Regions from separate parts of the Pseudomonas sp. TE9122 genome, predicted to be linked through region 2. Evidence: predicted binding sites of a transcription regulator. Region 2 holds the regulator's gene; each other region holds the start of a gene.

The links. The regulator sigma-54, encoded in region 2, starts transcription at its own class of promoters, with help from an activator protein. The targets are predictions, from matches to a motif close to ANTGGCATNNANNTTGCTNT.
Region 1: ACZ9BE_RS05145 (flagellar hook-length control protein FliK) is a predicted target of sigma-54. The motif match lies at 2,092-2,111, and genes of this name have one in related genera.
Region 3: ACZ9BE_RS06400 (circularly permuted type 2 ATP-grasp protein) is a predicted target of sigma-54. The motif match lies at 2,549-2,568, and genes of this name have one in related genera.
Region 4: glnK (P-II family nitrogen regulator) is a predicted target of sigma-54. The motif match lies at 2,125-2,144, and genes of this name have one in related genera.

Annotation. Positions count from the first base shown of each region.
Region 1 is NZ_JBWBQI010000001.1:1,164,618-1,169,721, reverse strand. Features, by position in the region: gene fliL (flagellar basal body-associated protein FliL) at 1-348, opposite strand, end outside; gene ACZ9BE_RS05145 (flagellar hook-length control protein FliK) at 687-2,054, opposite strand; gene ACZ9BE_RS05140 (Hpt domain-containing protein) at 2,160-2,507, opposite strand; gene ACZ9BE_RS05135 (ATP-binding SpoIIE family protein phosphatase) at 2,538-4,241, opposite strand; gene ACZ9BE_RS05130 (STAS domain-containing protein) at 4,247-4,552, opposite strand; gene fliJ (flagellar export protein FliJ) at 4,717-5,104, opposite strand, start outside.
Region 2 is NZ_JBWBQI010000001.1:469,731-474,834, reverse strand. Features, by position in the region: gene lptA (lipopolysaccharide transport periplasmic protein LptA) at 1-48, shown strand, start outside; gene lptB (LPS export ABC transporter ATP-binding protein) at 48-773, shown strand; gene ACZ9BE_RS01990 (RNA polymerase factor sigma-54) at 940-2,430, shown strand; gene hpf (ribosome hibernation-promoting factor, HPF/YfiA family) at 2,504-2,812, shown strand; gene ptsN (PTS IIA-like nitrogen regulatory protein PtsN) at 2,824-3,288, shown strand; gene rapZ (RNase adapter RapZ) at 3,291-4,148, shown strand; gene ACZ9BE_RS01970 (HPr family phosphocarrier protein) at 4,164-4,439, shown strand; gene ACZ9BE_RS01965 (ZIP family metal transporter) at 4,474-5,104, opposite strand, start outside.
Region 3 is NZ_JBWBQI010000001.1:1,417,295-1,422,398, forward strand. Features, by position in the region: gene speE (polyamine aminopropyltransferase) at 169-1,044, shown strand; gene ACZ9BE_RS06390 (hypothetical protein) at 1,334-1,567, shown strand; gene ACZ9BE_RS06395 (ribonuclease E inhibitor RraB) at 1,777-2,124, shown strand; gene ACZ9BE_RS06400 (circularly permuted type 2 ATP-grasp protein) at 2,602-4,011, shown strand; gene ACZ9BE_RS06405 (alpha-E domain-containing protein) at 4,024-4,974, shown strand; gene ACZ9BE_RS06410 (transglutaminase family protein) at 4,971-5,104, shown strand, end outside.
Region 4 is NZ_JBWBQI010000001.1:5,201,960-5,207,063, reverse strand. Features, by position in the region: gene ACZ9BE_RS23590 (YifB family Mg chelatase-like AAA ATPase) at 1-91, opposite strand, end outside; gene ACZ9BE_RS23585 (hypothetical protein) at 475-939, opposite strand; gene ACZ9BE_RS23580 (HigA family addiction module antitoxin) at 1,249-1,461, shown strand; gene ACZ9BE_RS23575 (accessory factor UbiK family protein) at 1,673-1,933, opposite strand; gene glnK (P-II family nitrogen regulator) at 2,328-2,666, shown strand; gene ACZ9BE_RS23565 (ammonium transporter) at 2,704-4,041, shown strand; gene ACZ9BE_RS23560 (secondary thiamine-phosphate synthase enzyme YjbQ) at 4,257-4,682, shown strand; gene sutA (transcriptional regulator SutA) at 4,784-5,104, shown strand, end outside.

The DNA of each region.
Region 1 (5,104 bases), 690 kb from region 2:
CATTACCAGGTTGTTGCGGATAACCGGCATGTGCACTTTGAGCGCGTCCAGATCGGCCTGATTCCGCGCCAGCATGGTGATGCTCACCTGCATGTAGCGCTGACGGCCGTTCTGGTTGTAGTTGGCCACGAAGGCCGGCGCCATCGGCTCGAAAATCGCCGCCTGCTTGCCGACCGGCGCTGCTTCAGCGGCCTCGGCAGGCTTGCTTTGCGCGCCGTGCATGAAGAACCAGGTCGCCCCGACGGATGCACCAATGGCCACCAGCAACGCCAGCACGATCACGATGATCAGCTTGAGTTTGCCTTTGGTTGCGGGGTCTTTTACTGCTGCAGCTTCGCTCTTCGCCATGCCAATAATCCGTCACTAATCGGGGGTTTCACAGTCGCACGGCAAGGCAAGAGCAAGTGTTATGCCAGAAGTGTCGGAGGTCGAGAACGACGCTAAAGTCAAAAGCACCCTCACCCCAGCCCTCTCCCTGAGGGAGAGGGGGCCGACCGAGATGTAATGGGGCTGGACATCGACCTGCACAACCGAGGTGATTGCAAGTTCAGGGCGGGAATCAACAGGTCGCCGAATGTCGAACGGATTCAGCGATGCTCGTTCAGGTCGGCGTAGTTCTTCAAGATTCCCCAATCGGTCCCCTCTCCCTCTGGGAGAGGGCTAGGGTGAGGGGGCTCTTGATTTGCTCAGGCGTAATAGTCGACCGCGCTGCTGCCAATTACGCTGGTAGTCTGCGCCGCCACTTCAGCGACAGTAGCCGGTGCCAATTCCTCATCCGCCGAATCCAAGCGGCCACCCGCAGCGCTGGTCCGGCCACTCTGCCCCTGCTGCGCCTGTTCCTGACCTTGCTGCCCCTGCCAGCCACGGTTCTGGTCGGCGACATTGACATCTACCTGGCCCATGCCCTGCTGGTTGAACATGTCGCGCAGGCGGTGCATCTGGCTGTCGAGCGCTTCACGCACGCTTGGGTGTGCGCTCATGAAGGTGACCTGGGTCTGCTGATCGGGAACCATGTTCACGCGGATATCCAGACGCCCAAGCTCCGCCGGCTGCAACTGAATGTCGGCGGCCTTCAGGTTGACGCTGGACAGGTACATGACGCGGTTGACCACTTCTTCGGTCCAGCCACTCTGGTGCATGGCGATCGGCTGATTCACCGGCAGCGCATTGGCGGTTTTCGGCGTAGCGGCCTGGGTCAGTGCCGCCAGACGGTTGGCGAAGTCATCGACGCGGGTGTCGCTGGTAGCCGATTTCAGATCCTTCAGACCATCGTCGATCAGCCCGCTGAAAGCTTGTTCGCCGCCCTGACTGGTGCTGTCCTTGTCGGCCTGCACGTCGAGCATGCTGGCCATGCCGGCGGCAAAGTTCTGCGCGGCGGTCAATTCACCGTCAGCCTGAGCTTGAGCAGGCGTGGCTTTCGGTTGCGCCTGACTGGCGGCGGAAATATGCCCGCCCTGCTCCATCGCCATGCGCACGGCCGGCATCGAGTCGAGCGGGTCGGCCGATGGATCGAAATCGCTGTCGGTTGCCGCCGGATCTTTGACCATGCCCGACACGACCGCCAATGCAGGCGTCTCGGTTTCCGGCTGGGCTGGCGTGGCGACTGTTGGCGTTTGCACCACAGGCGCTGCCACCAACGGCTGAACGACTTGCGCCAAGGCCGGATCAAGGGCCGGGTCTACAGGCGCGGCATCGGCCACAGGGGTTTGTATGGTTTCAGCGGTGTCATCGGCAGTGGCAGTCGCGTCGTCGCTCGTCGCCGCTTTGTCGGCAGGCAACGCTTTGCCGCTATCGGCAACTGCTGGCTGGGGCGCGGCAGACTGCTCTTTGCCGATATCCTTTTTGCCGCTGCTGTCCGCGACCTTATCGCGTGCCGGCTTGACTGAATTGTCAGCGCTCACGGCGGGCTTGACCGGCGCCTGATCGGCGAACACTTTGGCGAAGCTGGAGGCCTTGTCCCCGGCGTCTGCGGCCATTGCCGACGATTTGGCAGAGGCGGCTTGGGCCTTGGCCTGAGCGGCGGTCTGAAGAAGAATGTTGGGGGTCGCAGGCATGACACGGTCTCCGCTGCACTGGGATCGTAGGTACAGTTGAGCAAGTTGACTGCAAGTGCCGGGCCAGTTTGGCGAGACACTTGCGAAAAGCGCCGGACGGCAGCTTCAGTGGATGTGGGCGTGGTGCTTTTCGCTTTCGTACACCGGACGTACTTCGGCGAATTCAGAATGGATATCGGCGACTAGCTGAGCGAGCGCTTCCGGGCTTTTGTCCTTCGCGTTCGACTCCAGGTCCTGGCACAACTCGGCCAGTCGAACCGCGCCCATGTTGCTGGCGCTGCCCTTGAAGCTATGCGCTACATCGGAAAGCGCTTTGGCGCTGGTGCTGTCCTGCAACTCGTGCAGGCGGCTTTGCGAATCTGCCAGAAAAGTCTCCAGCAATTCCGTATAGCCGTCCTCCATCACCTCGCGCAAAGTATCGAGGACTTCGCGATTTACATGTGGGTCTGTCACTTGCTCACTCCTTGATCAAGAATGGGCGGATTATGCCTCAATCTCCCAGAAAAACTCCACGCTGGCACTACGACCTTGGTCCGACCAACTGGCGTTGCGCCCCAGTTGCCGGACCAGACCGATGCCGCGTCCCGACAAGCGGACGTTATCCACGGGCCTTTCCATGACCCGCGCCACATCAAACCCCTTGCCACTGTCATCGACACGAATGACCAGCCGCCCACCCTCGCCTTGCGGTTGCACCTGCAGATGCACGCGCACGAAACCGTCTTGCAGCGCCTCCAGCCGCGCCGCGCGCATTTCATAGTAGCGGGCGAAACCTGCCGCATCGCGTTTGAGGCTCGAGTCCAGCCCGAGCACGCCATGCTCCAGCCCATTGGAATACAACTCGGCGAGCACGCTGTACAGCGCCCCGCTTTGCGCGCGCAGGCCATGCACCTCAAGCAGCAACTGCAAGAGGAACGGCAACGGATTGAAGCGCCTGAGCGTGGCGCCGCGAAACTCGAAACTGGCCGACCAGTCCAGCGGGCACGACTGGCCACTGTCGGAATACACCGGCGCTGCGCCGTGGGCCTGCGCCGACTCAAGCAGACTGACTTCGACCATGCTTACGTCATCACGGGCCTGTCCGCGAAAATCGCGCAACGCCTGTTCGATATCCTCGAATAACCGATCCGGCTCACGGTTCGCCGCAAACACCTGCTGCAAGCGTTCGACGCCGAACAACTGGTCATTGGCATCGCAGGTATCGATCACCCCGTCCGATAACAGAAACACTCGATCATCGACGGCCATCGGATACACATCCGTACGGTCATCGAAGGCTTGCGCGCTGAGAATCCCAAGGGGCAAATGCCGCGCCGGCAAGGGCACACGCTCGCCGCTGGCCATGCGGTGCAGGTAACCGTCGGGCATGCCACCATTCCACACCTCCACCGAACGGCTCTGGAAACTCAGACTGAGCAAGGTGGCACAGCAGAACATGTCCACCGGCAGGATGCGCTTGAGCTTGGCGTTCATCTCGCGCAGGGTTTCGGCCAGGCCATAGCCCTTGGCGGTCATCCCATAAAACACTTCGGCCAGCGGCATCGCCCCCACCGCTGCCGGCAAGCCATGCCCGGTGAAATCGCCGAGCATGACGTGCATGTCACCGGCCGGCGTATACGCAGCGAGCAACAGATCGCCATTGAACAGGGCGTAAGGCGATTGCAGGTAACGGATGTTCGGCGCACTCAGGCACCCTGAATGCGCGACCTTGTCGAACACCGCTTTGGCCACGCGTTGTTCGTTGAGCAGATAGTCATGATGTTTCGCGATCAGATCGCGCTGCTGCAGGACCGTGGCCTGAAGGCGACGCAAGCGATCCATCGCCTTGATTTTGGCGGCAAGGATCACCTGGTTGTACGGCTTCGCCAGAAAATCGTCACCGCCAGCCTCCAGACAACGGGCCAGCGCTTCACTCTCGGTCAGCGAGGTGAGGAAGATGATCGGCACCAACGCTTCACCCGCCAGCGCCTTGATCTGCCGCGCCGCTTCGAAGCCGTCCATCACCGGCATCAGCGCGTCCATCAACACCAGATCGGGTTGTTGCTGCTGGAAGCATTCGACCGCCTCCGCACCATTGGCCGCCGTCAGCACCTGATGACCTTGACGGCGGACAATGGTCGACAGCAGCAGCCGGTCGGCGGCGCTGTCTTCGGCGATAAGAATGGTCAGCGGCTCTTGCGCCTGCATGGGCGTCAACTGATGTCGAAGAGTTTGTCGAAGTTGGAAATCGCGAGGATTTTCTTCACATCGGAGCTGCTGTTGACGACGCGGATATCCGACTCGTCGCCACCGGCGTGATCACGCAGCAGGAGCAGCATGCCCAGCGCGGAGCTGTCGAGGTAAGTAGCCTCTTTGAGATCGACCACGATGGATTCGGGTTTGTGTGGGAGCCGTTCATACGACTCGCGAAATTCCTGATGGCGACCGAAATCGAACCGGCCTTTGACGGCGATCGTGAGCTTTTTCTGGTCTGGAGAGACTTCTGTAACGACTGACATTGACTGGCTTCCTTGTCATTGACGAACCTGTACAAGGTTTAGCACCTGGATAGGGTTGGGGCAAGGCTGGAAAAGCAGATCAAAAGATCGCAGCCTTCGGCAGCCCCTACATTTGAAAATGCATTCCCCTGTAGGAGCTGCCAAAGGCTGCGATCTTTTGATCTTTAAAAGGCGTCACGCCGTGGCAAACGCTGTGACAGTTCATCGAGCAGCTTCTGCTCGCGCTTGTCTTCAAGACGTTGCGCCTCATCACGATAGCGCTGCACCAGTTTGCGCAAACCCTCGACGCGGGCAAACGCCTGTTGCCATTCCTCACGCGCCTTGTCGAGCTTGTTCTGGTGCCAGACCAGGCTCTGCCGTTGCTGGTCGACGGCAGTATCGAGTTGCGCCAGGAAACCCTGAAAACCCAGCAGCCATTGCCCGGTGACGCCGGTGCTGCCACGGACGATCCACTGCTGCGAGTAATCCAGACGAAAGGCATTGAGGTCGGCCAGTTTGCTTTCGGCAACTTTGACCTGGCCCTGAAAGTAGGCGAGGCGCTGCACGGCGGCT
Region 2 (5,104 bases):
GACATGGTGATCCAGCCGAAGAAGAAAACCGAAGAGAAATCCCAGTAATGGCAACTCTGAAAGCTCAGCACCTGGCCAAGGCCTATAAAAGCCGCCAGGTCGTGCGTGACGTCAGCCTGTCGATCGACAGCGGGCAGATCGTCGGCTTGCTCGGTCCGAACGGCGCCGGCAAGACTACGTGCTTCTACATGATCGTTGGCCTGGTGCAGGCAGATCAGGGCCGTGTGCTGATCGATGATCTGGACGTCAGCCACCAGCCGATGCACGGCCGCGCCAAGGCCGGTATCGGCTATCTGCCGCAAGAAGCGTCGATCTTCCGTAAACTGTCGGTCGCCGACAACATCATGGCGATCCTCGAGACCCGCCCGGAGCTGGACAAGGCCGGTCGTCGCAAGGAGCTGGAAAGCCTGCTGCAGGAATTCCACATCAGCCACATCCGCGACAACCTCGGCATGAGCCTGTCCGGCGGTGAGCGTCGCCGGGTGGAAATCGCTCGCGCCCTGGCCACTGCACCCAAGTTCATCCTGCTCGACGAACCGTTCGCCGGTGTCGACCCGATCTCGGTCGGCGACATCAAGCAGATCATCCATCACCTCAAGGCCAAGGGCATCGGTGTGCTGATCACCGACCACAACGTGCGTGAGACGCTGGATATCTGCGAAACCGCTTACATCGTCAACGACGGTCAACTGATCGCTGAAGGCGATGCCGAGACCATCCTGGCCAACGATCTGGTCAAGGAAGTGTATCTGGGTCACGAGTTCCGCCTGTAAGCGCGACAGCGCTGTATCGATTCAAGGCGCATTTATCCGCTTTAATTGTTACAGCGCTCTAGGCAAACACTTCAGTTTCAGGCATATAATTTGCTTAAGTTTGGCGCTTCGGCGCCCTGTAGTGGATGGCGCAAAGCGCCGGCGAATAAGGTGTTAAGCCCCTGCCATGAAACCATCGCTAGTCTTGAGAATGGGCCAGCAGCTGACGATGACACCGCAGCTGCAACAGGCCATCCGCCTGCTCCAATTGTCGACCCTGGACCTGCAACAGGAGATCCAGGAGGCTCTGGAATCCAATCCGATGCTCGAGCGCCAGGAAGAAGGCGACGACTTCGACAACGCCGATCCGCTGGCCGACAACGCCGAACAGAAGCCCGCCGAAATCCAGGAACCCTCCTACCAGGAAACCGCCCCGACGGTGGATAACCTCGAGGATGGCGATTGGAACGAGCGCATCCCCAACGAACTGCCAGTGGATACTGCCTGGGAAGACGTCTACCAGACCAGCGCCAGCAGCCTGCCCAGCAGCGATGACGATGAGTGGGATTTCACCACTCGCACGTCGGCCGGCGAGAGCCTGCAGAGTCATCTGCTCTGGCAACTGAACCTGGCACCGATGTCCGACACCGATCGCCTGATCGCCGTGACCCTGATCGACTGCATCAACAATCAGGGCTATCTGGACGAAACACTCGAAGAAATTCTTGAAGCGTTCGACCCTGAACTGGACATCGAGCTCGACGAAATCGAAGCCGTCCTGCATCGCATCCAGCAATTCGAGCCCGCCGGTATCGGCGCCCGCAACCTCAGCGAATGCCTGCTGCTGCAATTGCGCCAGCTGCCCGCGAAGACGCCGTGGCTGACCGAGGCCAAGCGTCTGGTCGCCGATTACATCGACCTGCTCGGCAGCCGCGATTACAGCCAGTTGATGCGGCGCATGAAGCTCAAGGAAGACGAGCTGCGCCAGGTCATCGAACTGGTGCAGAGCCTCAATCCGCGTCCCGGCTCACAGATCGAGTCGACCGAAGCCGAATACGTCATTCCCGACGTGATCGTGCGCAAGGACAACGAGCGCTGGCTGGTCGAGCTGAACCAGGAATCGGTGCCTCGCCTGCGCGTCAACGCCCAGTACGCCGGTTTCGTGAAGCGTGCCGACACCAGCGCCGACAACACTTTCATGCGCAACCAGTTGCAGGAGGCCCGCTGGTTCATCAAGAGCCTGCAGAGCCGCAACGAAACCCTGATGAAAGTGGCCACGCAGATCGTCGAACATCAGCGCGGCTTCCTCGAATACGGCGACGAAGCAATGAAGCCGTTGGTATTGCATGACATCGCCGAAGCGGTCGGCATGCACGAATCGACGATTTCCCGGGTGACCACACAAAAATTCATGCATACCCCGCGCGGTATTTATGAGCTGAAATACTTTTTCTCCAGCCACGTCAGCACCTCCGAAGGCGGCGAATGCTCGTCCACGGCGATCCGCGCGATCATCAAGAAACTGGTCGCTGCGGAAAATCAGAAAAAGCCGTTGAGTGACAGCAAGATCGCTGGTTTACTGGAGGCACAAGGCATTCAGGTGGCTCGCCGCACCGTCGCCAAGTACCGCGAATCCCTCGGAATCGCGCCTTCGAGCGAACGCAAGCGGTTGATGTAAGCCACGTTACAGCGTTCCAGTGGCAGGCTTTTCGGCCTGCCGCTTTATGCACTGGCAACGAAGGAGAAGCTGTATGCAAGTCAACATCAGTGGACACCAACTGGAAGTGACCCAACCTCTGCGTTCCTACATCGAGGAAAAACTCCAGCGACTGGAGCGACATTTCGACAAGATCACCAACGTGCAGGTCACGATGTGCGTCGAAAAGCTGAAACAGAAGATCGAAGCCACCTTGCATATTCCCGGCAGTGAAGTGGTCGCAAACGCAGAAGATACCGACATGTACGCTGCGATCGACTCACTTACCGACAAGCTGGATCGCCAACTCAAAAAGCATAAGGAAAAGACCCAGAGCCTCCTCCAGGGCGCGACCGGTCGTTAACACCCCTATCCATGATCCGACTTGAAACCATCCTGACCCCCGGCCGTTCCCAAGTGAACGCGCCGGGCGGCAGCAAGAAAAAAGCCCTCGAACAGATTGCCAACCTGATCCACCGCGAAGTGCCGGATCTGGCGATGCAGGATGTCTTCGAGGCGCTGATCGCCCGTGAAAAACTCGGCTCCACCGGTTTTGGCAACGGCATCGCCATTCCCCACTGCCGCCTCAAGGGCTGCGCGGGGCCAGTGAGCGCCCTGCTGCACCTCGAAGCCCCGATCGATTTCGACGCCATCGACGGCGCTCCGGTGGACCTGTTGTTCGTATTGCTGGTCCCGGAAGCCGCAACCGACGCGCATCTGGAGTTGTTGCGCCAGATCGCCAGCATGCTCGACCGCAAGGAAGTGCGCGACAAGCTACGCAGCGCTCCGAGCAATGAAGCCTTGTACCAGGTCGTACTGGACGAGCAGAACGGGCACTAATCATGCGTTTGATCATTGTCAGTGGCCGTTCGGGCTCGGGTAAAAGTACCGCCCTGAATGTCCTTGAGGACAACGGCTACTACTGCATCGACAATCTGCCGGCCGGTTTGCTGCCGGAACTGGCCGAGCGGGCGCTGATTCACACGGAACTGGCGCAGCCGCTGGTCGCCGTGTCGATCGATGCGCGCAACCTGCCCAGCCATCTGTCACGTTTCCCTGAATTGCTCGAAGACGTGCGTGCCAAGCATATCAAGTGCGATGTGCTGTACCTGGACGCCGATGAAGAAACCCTGCTCAAGCGTTTTTCCGAGACCCGTCGTCGTCACCCGCTGAGCAACGCCAATCGCTCACTGGCCGAGGCGATTCACGACGAAACCGCCCTGCTCGGTCCGATCGCCGATCTGGCCGACCTGAAGATCAACACCACCAGTCTGAATCTGTATCAACTACGCGACACCATCAAGTTGCGCCTGTTGAATCAACCGGAGCCCGGTACGGCGTTTCTGGTCGAGTCGTTCGGCTTCAAGCGCGGCATGCCGGTCGACGCCGACCTGGTGTTCGACGTGCGCTGCCTGCCCAATCCGTACTGGAAACCGGAGCTGCGCGCTCAGTCGGGCCTCGATGCCCCAGTGGCCGAGTACCTGGCGCAGCAGCCGGATGTCGAAGAAATGTATCAGGACATCTACGCCTACCTGAACAAGTGGCTGCCACGCTTCGCCGCCAGCAACCGCGCCTACGTCACCATTGCCATTGGCTGCACCGGCGGGCATCACCGCTCCGTCTACCTGACCGAACGACTGGGTCAGGCCCTGCAGAAAACCCTGAAGAACGTCCAGGTTCGCCACCGCGACCTCACCTAAAGGATTTACACCGCGATGCCTGCTCGTGAAATCGAAATCATCAATAAGCTGGGCCTGCATGCCCGGGCATCGGCCAAATTTGTCGGCGTGGCGGGTCAGTATCCAGACTGCACGATCCGAGTGGGACGCACACCTGAAACGACTGTCGACGGCAAGAGCATCATGGCAATGATGATGCTCGCGGCGGGTAAAGGCACCAAGATCCATTTGAGCACCGAAGGCGAACAGGCTCAGGAAGCCATGGACGCATTGGTCGATCTGATCGAAAGGTATTTCGACGAAGGTGAATAATCCTCGAGGCGGGGACACTGTTCCTCGCCTCCATTCACCCCAACGCCGTATCCATCACCATCATCAGACAAAACCCGATCAGAAGGCCCAGACTGGCCAGCTTGTCATGCCCATGACGGCGCGATTCCGGGATCACTTCGTGGGTCACCACCAGCAACATCGCCCCCGCCGCCAGTGCCAGCCCCAACGGCAACAGCACCTGAGCCAGACTCACGAGCCACGCACACAGCAGCGCAAATACCGGTTCGACCAGCCCCGACGCCGCGCCGATCAGAAACGCTCTGACCCGCGACATTCCCGCCCCGGCCAGCACCAGAGCAATCACCAGTCCTTCCGGCACATCCTGCAACGCAATGCCCATCGCCAGACTGTCGGCGTCCGCCATCCCGCCTCCGGCAGATACGCCAACCGCCATGCCTTCCGGAATGTTGTGCGCGATGATGGCGAACACGAACAGCCAGATTCGCGGTGGAATCACCGGATGCTCCAACGTGCCGACGAGCATCTCCGGCGAGGCACCGCAAATGCGCCGATCCACCAGATACAGACCGAACGCACCGAGCAGGATGCCAAAGCAGATCAGGCCACTGGCGGCCCACGGCGTCAGGCCAAGGCTCTCAGCTGCAGCTATGCCCGGCACGATCAACGAAAACGCCGTCGCCGCC
Region 3 (5,104 bases), 950 kb from region 2:
CCGGCAACTGATACTCCGCTTTCGCGAGCAGGCTCGCTCCCACATTGGTTTGCGCTGGTAAAAAACAACCGGAGGTTCGACCTGTCATCTTCGGCAACGTAGAATGCGCGCCTTTCCCGGGCAATCGTCCCCACGATGGCGCCCGCGCATTTATCGGAGCACTTGACCATGACCGTCACCAAGACCAGCGAGTACCTGGAAACCCTCTACGAAGGCTACGGCCAGCGTTTTCGCATGGAAAAACTGCTGCACGAAGTGCGCACCGAACACCAGCATCTGGTGATCTTCCAGAACCCGCGCATGGGCCGGGTGATGGCGCTGGACGGCGTGATCCAGACCACCGAAGCCGACGAATTCATCTACCACGAAATGCTCACCCACGTGCCGATCCTCGCCCACGGCACTGCCAAGCGCGTGCTGATCATCGGCGGCGGTGACGGCGGCATGTTGCGCGAAGTGACCAAGCACGCCGGCGTCGAGCACATCACCATGGTCGAAATTGACGGCACCGTGGTCGACATGTGCAAGGAATTCCTGCCGAACCATTCCGCTGGTGCCTACGACGATCCGCGCCTGAACCTGGTGATCGATGACGGCATGCGTTTCGTCGCCACCACCACTGAAAAATTCGACGTGATCATCTCCGACTCCACCGACCCGATCGGCCCGGGCGAAGTGCTGTTCTCGGAGAATTTCTACCAGGCGTGCCACCGCTGCCTGAACGAAGGCGGCATCCTCGTGACTCAGAACGGCACGCCGTTCATGCAAATCGACGAAGTCAAAACCACCGCCGGTCGCCTGCGCAGCCTGTTCCCGGACTGGCACTTCTACCAGGCCGCCGTGCCGACCTACATCGGCGGCTCGATGACCTTCGCCTGGGGCTCGACCAACCCGGCCTACCGCAAGCTCAGCCGTGAAACCCTGCAACAGCGCTTCATCGGCAGCGGCATCGTCACCCGTTACTACAATCCGGAAATCCACATCGGCGCGTTCGCCTTGCCGCAATACGTGCTGCAAGCGGTCAATAAGCCGAGCAACGACTGATCACGCTGAAGGCGCTCTGCAAGGGAGCTTTTGTGGTGAGGGGATAAATCCCCGTTGGGATGCGCAGCATCCCTGAACCGGCCGGCGCGGTGTCTCCGTTAAACCGCAATGGACGGTCTTACGACTGCTGCGCAGCCGAACGGGGATAAATCCCCTCGCCACAGAAGTCCGCCCTATCGATCGGCTGGTTATTTTCACCGTTGGCGGCTGTAATCCTTTTGAACCAACTCTCGCGGAAAAAAGTCGAGATAGAGGTAAGCCCATTTACGGGTTGATCGAGGAGGCACTGATGCAAAAGTGGAAAGTCACTTTCGTGGATGATCACGGCGAAATTGTTGATGAAGTCTTCGAACGTGAGGAATGCCCGTCCGATGATGAAGCCGCGCGGCTGATCAAGGAGCGGCTTCTTCCGGTTGCCGCCAAGCTGGATCTCAACGACCTGCAAGGGCGCACCACCGATGCCGAGGTGAAAAACCTCAAGACCCAGAACGGCATCGAAATCCTCAGCATCACCCCTGTCTGAACACTTCCTGTCATCTCGTAAACCAGGCCTTGGCAGCGGCGCTCTCTTGGGGCTACTCTGCAAGCGAGATCAGCGAATGGATCGCTAAGGTCTGGTCTTGTCAGCTACATGCTTGTTTCCCGCGCGCAACCACGTTGCCGTAGTACTTAGGCCAAAAGGCCGGGGGCGGGAATACGGAAAGTCTATCCATCAATCGAGGGGGACGATTCATGAGCACAGCCTATCAAGAAGACATCAGCAGCAATGTTCTGCGCCGCATGAAAGAAGGCGGTTTCGATTTTTCCCGGTTCCATCCCATTGAGTTCTACGCGATTTTCCCGGACGAGGAGCGGGCGCGCAGGGCAGCAGGCAAATTTCGCGGTGAATCCATCAATGCCCAGGTCAGTGCGCGCGACGACGGCGCCTGGTCGCTGGAATTGAGCAAAGTGATGTACGCAACCTATGACGACATCGGCGATTTCGAGCAAGGCTTTTCTGCCGTGGTCGAACCGCTGGGCGGCATTATCGAGGGTTGGGGCGTGAAGCAGGAGGTGCGCAATCGTTACCGGTTGAATTGATATTGCGCATTGTTTGTCGGGCAACGGCTGACCTTCGGGTCGGCCGTTGTCGTTTCTGGCTTCTGCATATCGCAGTGGCAAAACCCTGAAACAAGAATCCCGGGCAAAAAAAAGCCACCGGAGAGGGTGGCTAAAAGGGAAGACGGGTATGCAATAAAGTCCTGTCGGGACGGGGCTGCCAAGGCAGTTCAGATCAGTTGAGCTGTCTACTTCGCGGCGGCTTGCCGGGGAAGTTTTGCAGCGAATGCGCGGATTATCCGCAGTCGCGGCCGGGCAGTGAAATCAACTCTGACTATGCTGGTGATAGGCGATGCAGTGCGTCGCAATGAAGCGGGGGCAATCGGGCCGGGGCATTTGCCGCACAGGAATGGTGCGCAGCCTTCGGCGTGGATCTACAACCGATTGAAATCAAAGCGTTTATGCCGATGGCACGGGCCTTGCGAAGGCCTGTATGTCCGGAGTGACAAGGAGTACGGCATGATCCGCACCTATTTTGACGAGATGTACGATGCCGGCGGCCTGGTCCGCCCGCATTACCGGGAATTTGCCCGCTGGCTGGCCGAGACGCCCGACGAGCTGCTCGCGCAGCGCCGCCGCGAGGCCGATCTGCTGTTCCACCGGGCCGGGATCACCTTCACGCTCTATGGCGACGAGCAGGGCACCGAGCGCCTGATTCCGTTCGATACCATTCCCCGTAGCATCCCCGCCAGTGAATGGCGGATTGTCGAGCGCGGCTGCATCCAGCGGGTCAAGGCGTTGAACATGTTTCTCGCCGACCTCTACCACGAGCAGCGCATCATCAAGGCCGGGATTATTCCCGCCGAACAGGTGCTGGCCAACGAGCAATACCAATTGGCGATGCAAGGTCTGGATCTGCACCGCGATATCTATTCGCACATCTCCGGCGTCGATCTGGTGCGCGATGGCGATGGCACTTATTACGTTCTCGAAGACAACCTGCGCACACCCAGCGGCGTCAGCTACATGCTCGAAGATCGCAAGATGATGATGCGTCTGTTCCCCGAACTGTTCTCCGCCCAGCGCATCGCCCCGATCGATCACTATCCCAATCTTCTGCTCGACACTCTCAAAAGCTCGAGCCCGATCGACAATCCCAGCGTGGTGGTGCTGACGCCGGGACGCTTCAACAGCGCGTTCTTCGAACATGCGTTTCTGGCGCGGGAAATGGGCGTTGAACTGGTGGAAGGCGCAGATCTGTTCGTGCGTGACGACAAGGTGTTCATGCGCACCACCGATGGCCCGAAAGCGGTCGACGTGATCTATCGGCGCCTCGACGACGCATTCCTCGATCCTCTGGCATTCAACCCGGATTCGATGCTCGGTGTGCCGGGGCTGCTGTCGTCCTATCGCTCCGGCAACGTGGTGCTGGCCAATGCCATCGGCACCGGGGTCGCGGACGATAAATCGGTTTACCCGTTTGTCACCGACATGATCCGTTTTTACCTCGACGAAGAGCCGATCCTGAAAAACGTGCCGACCTGGCAATGCCGCAACCCGTCCGAGCTGTCCCACGTACTGGCCAATCTTGCGGATTTGGTCGTCAAGGAAACCCAGGGCTCCGGCGGTTACGGGATGCTGGTCGGACCGGCCGCGACGACGGCGGAAATCGATGCCTTTCGCGAGCGCATCAAAGCCAAACCCCATGCCTACATTGCGCAACCGACACTATCGCTGTCGACCTGTCCGACCTTTGTCGAAAACGGCATCGCGCCGCGCCATATCGACTTGCGTCCGTTCGTGCTGTCCGGCCGCGAAACCCGTGTGGTGCCTGGCGGTTTGACCCGTGTCGCGTTGCGTGAAGGCTCCCTGGTGGTGAACTCCTCCCAGGGCGGCGGGACCAAGGACACCTGGGTAGTCGAGGATTGAAGGAAGCTTGCCATGTTAAGTAGAACTGCCTCGGATCTGTACTGGATGTCGCGTTACCTGGAGCGTGCGGAGAATCTCGCGCGCATGCTCGACATCAGCTATTCGCTGTCGCTGATGCCGCAGGACGGGCGCGGCGATGGTCTGCATGAACTCGCCATGCCGTTGCTGATCACCGGCACCTTGGACGATTACCTTGAACGCCACGGTGACCTGCACGCTGAACGCTTGCTGCATTTCTTCGCACTGGACGCGGCCAACCCGGCCAGTATCTACAGCTGCCTTGGTGCAGCGCGGGCCAGTGCCCATGCCGTGCGCGGGCGAATCACTGCCGACATGTGGGAAAACATCAATGCGACCTGGCTGGAAATTCGTGGCATCGCCGAGCAGGGCCTGAGTCGTTATGGCATGAGCCGGTTCTGCGAATGGATCAAGGAGCGTTCGCACCTGTTTCGTGGCGCCTCATACGGCACGATCATGCGCAACGACGCGTTTCGCTTTATTCGTCTGGGCACGTTTATCGAGCGCGCGGACAACACGCTGCGCCTGCTTGATGCCCGTTACGAAATGGCCGGCGATCAGGCCGAAGCAGTCAGCGACGGCACGGCGCACGCCTATTACCAATGGAGTGCGCTGCTGCGGGCCTTGTCCTCATTCGAGGCCTACACCGAAATCTACCGCGACGCGCCCGGCGCCCGGCATGTCGCCGAATTGCTGCTGTTGCGCGCCGATGTGCCGCGTTCGCTGCGTGCCTGTACAGAAGAGATTGACCAGATCCTCGCGCAACTGCCCGGCGCCAACGGCCGCCCGGCACAACGCCTGGCGGCGGAAATGGATGCGCGCCTGCGTTACACCGGCATCAACGAAATTCTCGAAGAAGGCCTGCACGCCTGGCTGACCGAATTCATCCCGCTGGTGCGCCAGTTGGGCAACGCCATTCACAGTTCCTATCTGGAGGCTGCATGAGACTTTCCATAAGCCACGAGACCACCTATCACTACGAAGATCAGGTGCGCGCGAGCATCCAGTACCTGCGCCTGACACCCCACGACAGCGAGCGTCAGCATGTCCTCAGTTGGCAACTCGACTTGCCGCG
Region 4 (5,104 bases), 4.7 Mb from region 2:
ACGGCAGACCGTTGGCCAGATGGACTTCGACGGTAACAGCGGGGGCTTCCACGCCAATCTGGGCGCGACTGTGGACAATGGAGAGGGACATGGTCGTTCCTTGAGCTGAATCGGGGAGCCGCTTCCTGCGGGTTTTTGAAGGGTAGTTGAGCCGGGTTTCGGTGCTGAAATAGAGGTTTACAAGACGTATCCAGACCCGATGGGCTGTCACTGCTTGCCTGAATTAGAGCGTTGACTCTCGCACGGCATTGAAGGATCATCCCATTCGAGGACTGCAACTGCGCATTCGTCGGGACTGGGCACCAGCAAAAGCTCCCCCGCATTTTTGGCAGCAGAGAAAGCTGGTTTCTCTGAAGTAGTGACGACGGGCTAGCCTGTCGGATTCTGAACCCAAGGCCGTAAAGCCAGGAGCTAAAGAATCGCTGCGACTACTCCTCAAAAAATACTTAAAAGGCGTCCATCGGACGCCTTTTTTTATTTCTGATTTGGTGGTGCTCGTGGTATCTGCCCCACTAACGTGCCATGTGCACGTTTTTGCGGGTACCAAGTCACCACGAAGTAACCAAATCCTGTGGCGCGCTCGTGTCGCGGTTCAAGAATCAGTGTTCCCATAGATGTCCTCAGTACCGCGACCCTGTTTCCACATCGTTGTTCTTTGAACTCACAATAGATTTGCGCCCCCGGGACGATCATTTTCGCAACAATCGCTGCTACCCCATCGGCAGTCTGGCAACCATGCTTGAGCAAATCGGCACTATGGGCTTCCCAAATGTGCACTACGCCAAAACCACTATTCGCTCGACGGTGAATACCTACCCGCAGATAAATCTTCCCGCCTGGCAAGCCGAATTTTGGCATATCGGGGATCGTGCCAAAGATGTAACCACCATCTGGATGCTGAACCAGCGTGTTTTCTTTGAGCTTGAGCAAATCAGACAAGAGGGATCCAGAACCAGAGTGTCTGGCGATCAATGTGTATCGCCTGGAACTCGACGAATAGGATCGACCAGCGCAGGCGAAAGCCACCAGCCTAATCACAGCGAAGAGCTCACGGAATCAGGCGCAGACGCTGATGTTTGTAGGGCCATGCCCTAATATTTGTAGGACGCTGGCGAAAGGGGTGTGAAGGTCTTGTATCCGGGAGTCGGATGCTCCAGTTGGCCACTCAACGCAGCCTCTGGAGGCGAAAAAAACGGACCGCAGTGGTATGCGCCCGATTCATCCGGGCGAGGTTCTGAATAAGGATTCATGGAGCCGTTGGGCGTGACTGTCATGGATCTGGCCATGCCCACGAACTGGCCCGAAAGTGAGATCGAAGAGCTTGTGAAATGCCAGCTCAGGATCTGCGCCGATCTGGCAATCAGCCTCGCCATTCAGCTCAACACTACGCCTGAGTTCTGGATGAATCTTCAGTCGACTTACGATTTGCGCAGAGCCCAGCTCCGGCATGCGGGCTCATAGCGATTGCAGCATCCGCGAAGCCCATTTCCACCATGGCCCTGCCCGGGTCGCCCAATCCTCTGCTGAACATTCAGCATCAGATAGCTTAGAAACCTGGGCTTTTTGGCGCAATCGGACGGCGGTCATTAAGGTTGTAGGACGTTGCGGGGATGGTTGAAGGGCTGAAGATCAAAAGATCGCAGCCTTCGGCAGCTCCTACAGGGGACGCGAATTATTCAGCGGGCGGTGTCAGCTTCGCTTCCATCTCGGCAACCTTGGCTTCGAGGCTTTCGAGGCGGGCGCGAGTACGCGCCAGCACTACCATCTGACTATCGAACTCTTCCCGGCTGACCAGATCGAGTTTGCTGAAGGCACTTTGCAGCAGCATTTTGAACTGGCTTTCCATTTCGGCTTTCGGCAGCGGGGTGTCGCCGCTGAAGAGGCGGGAGGCGGTGCCGCTCAGGGCGTCGAGGAAGTCTTTGGGCGCGAGCATGGGAAATGTCCTGGAAACAATGGCCGGCAGTGTATCACGCAGTGTCTATAGTCAATCCCGTTGCACGGATGCACGCTTTTCGCGCAGGGGGACGGACGGTGGCGCACCGTTGTTGTGCGTATCGGCAAAAGCTTTTCTGCCCGAGCGCGTGCAACAGGGGCCAAGAGATTGAAATGCAGGGTTTTTGCCGAGCTGGCAAGGTTTCTGCTTAGTCACCCTCGACCCATGCACTGATGCAGTCGCTGTGACGAATGCAGTGCGGCAGACGAAGCGGGGAGTTTCGTCTGATGCGGTTAGCTGGCGTCAACGATGCGTTACAAAGCCAGGCACTGCGCTTAGACTTGAGACGGGTTTGTTTTCCTGGGGCAAGTCCACCAATTCGGGAGAGAGTTTCATGAAGCTAGTCACTGCCATCATCAAGCCGTTCAAGTTGGACGACGTGCGCGAGTCGCTGTCCGAAATCGGCGTGCAGGGCATTACCGTTACTGAAGTCAAAGGCTTCGGCCGGCAGAAGGGTCACACCGAGCTGTATCGCGGCGCGGAATATGTGGTCGATTTTCTGCCCAAGGTGAAAATCGACGTGGCCATCGACGACAAGGATCTGGATCGGGTTATCGAGGCGATAACCAAAGCGGCCAACACCGGCAAGATCGGTGACGGCAAGATCTTCGTGGTCAATCTGGAACAGGCGATCCGCATCCGTACCGGCGAAACCGATACCGACGCGATCTAAGCGCCGCCACAAACCCAACGCCCCAGGAGAAAACAATATGACTCTGCGTAAATTCGCAGGGCTAGGCGCCCTGTTGTCCATCGTAATGCCCGGCATCGCCATGGCGGCAGACGAAGTGGCAGCGCCAGTCCTCAATTCCGGCGACACCGCCTGGATGCTCACCTCGACAGCGCTCGTGCTGTTCATGACCATCCCCGGCCTGGCGCTGTTCTACGGCGGTATGGTTCGCTCGAAAAACATTCTTTCCGTGCTGATGCAGTGCTTCGCCATTACCGGCCTGATCAGCATCCTGTGGGTCATTTATGGCTACAGCATTGCCTTCGACACCACCGGCATGGAACAGGGCGTCGTCAACTTCAATTCGTTCTTCGGCGGCATGGGCAAGGCGTTCCTCGCTGGTGTCACGCCTTCGAGCATCACCGGCCCGGCGGCGCTGTTCCCTGAAGCGGTGTTCATCACCTTCCAGATGACCTTCGCGATCATCACCCCGGCGCTGATCGTCGGTGCGTTCGCCGAGCGCATGAAGTTCTCCGCGATGCTGATTTTCATGGGCATCTGGTTCACTCTGGTTTATGCACCGATCGCGCACATGGTCTGGTCCGGTAACGGCGGCCTGATGTGGGACTGGGGCGTGCTCGACTTTGCTGGCGGCACCGTGGTGCACATCAACGCCGGTATCGCCGGCCTGGTCGCGTGCCTGGTACTGGGCAAGCGCAAAGGCTTCCCGACCACACCGATGGCTCCGCATAACCTCGGCTACACCCTGATGGGCGCGGCGATGCTGTGGGTTGGCTGGTTCGGCTTCAACGCTGGTTCCGCTGCTGCCGCCAACGGCACTGCCGGTATGGCCATGCTGGTTACTCAGATCGCCACCGCCGCTGCGGCACTGGGCTGGATGTTTGCCGAGTGGGTCACCCACGGCAAGCCAAGCGCACTGGGGATTGCTTCGGGCGTGGTCGCCGGTCTGGTCGCGATCACTCCGGCCGCTGGCACTGTAGGCCCGATGGGTGCACTGGTGATCGGTCTGGCCGCAGGCGTGGTGTGCTTCTTCTGCGCCACCACCCTGAAACGCAAACTCGGCTATGACGATTCCCTGGATGCCTTCGGCGTGCACGGCATCGGCGGTATCCTCGGCGCGATCCTCACTGGTGTGTTTGCCGCACCGGCACTGGGCGGCTTCGGCACCGTGACTGACATTGGCGCGCAGGTCTGGATTCAGATCAAAGGCGTCGGCTTCACGGTGATCTACACCGCGATCGTCACTTTCATCATCCTCAAGGTGCTGGACGCCGTCATGGGTCTGCGCGTAACCGAGGAAGAAGAGTCGGTCGGCCTCGATCTGGCACAACACAACGAACGCGGCTACAACCTGTAAGTACGCGCGATAAAAAAATTGCCCGGTTCGCCGGGCATTTTTTTGTCCGGGATTTGTCATTCAAGGTGCGGCTGAAAGGATTTTTCTTACGGCTTTGGTCGTCTTTACGACGAGGCTTTTTCTGCGGGCAATCGCTTACATCGCTGCAGGAATATTAGGGCCTTTGTTTTTTTTCAGAGCACGCTAGAATGCGCCCCGAACGAGCGGAGAACTGTATGTGGCAACAGACTCTGATAACCCTGCGGGCAAGGCCCCGGGGCTTTCATCTGGTGACGGACGAGTTACTCGCAGGCTTGCCTGAACTCAAGACCTGTCGGGTCGGTCTGTTGCATTTGTGGCTGCAGCACACGTCGGCATCGTTGACCATCAACGAGAACGCCGATCCGGCAGTTCGTCGCGACTTCGAACGATTTTTCAATCGTCTGATCCCACAAGGAACGGGCGGCTACGAGCACAACGACGAAGGCCCGGATGATCTCCCGGCGCACTTCAAGGCCAGCGTGCTTGGTTGCCAGATCAGTCTGCCGGTTGCGGCTGGACGGCTGGCCCTGGGTACCTGGCAAGGGATTTATCTGGGCGAGCACCGTGATCATGGCGGTGCCCGTAAAGTCCTCGCCACCTTGCACGGTGAACAGGCATGAGCCGCTGCCGGGCAGCGGCAGAAGATTTTTCAACGGCGGCTTCGACAGTCGCCAAAGCTGGTCTATAACTAATCTGCTTTTGGCAAGTCATGAGGTAGAACATGAGCGACGATGATCTGGAAAACGACGACCTCGAAGTAGGCGACGAAGACGAGGCCGAGGAAGGCCTGGAAGCGGCAGCGGAAGACGTTGCCGAAGATGATGGCGGTGACGACACGCCGGCCCCGGCTGCCAAAGGCAAAGCCAAGGCTGCGGTCTCGGTCGACGAGTTGCCGAGCATCGAAGCCAAGAACAAGGAGCGTGACGCCCTGGCCAAGGCCATGGAAGAATTCCTTGCGCGCGGCGGCAAGGTGCAGGAAGTGGAGGCCAACGTGGTCGCCGATCCGCCCAAGAAGCCGGACAACAAGTACGGCAGCCGCCCT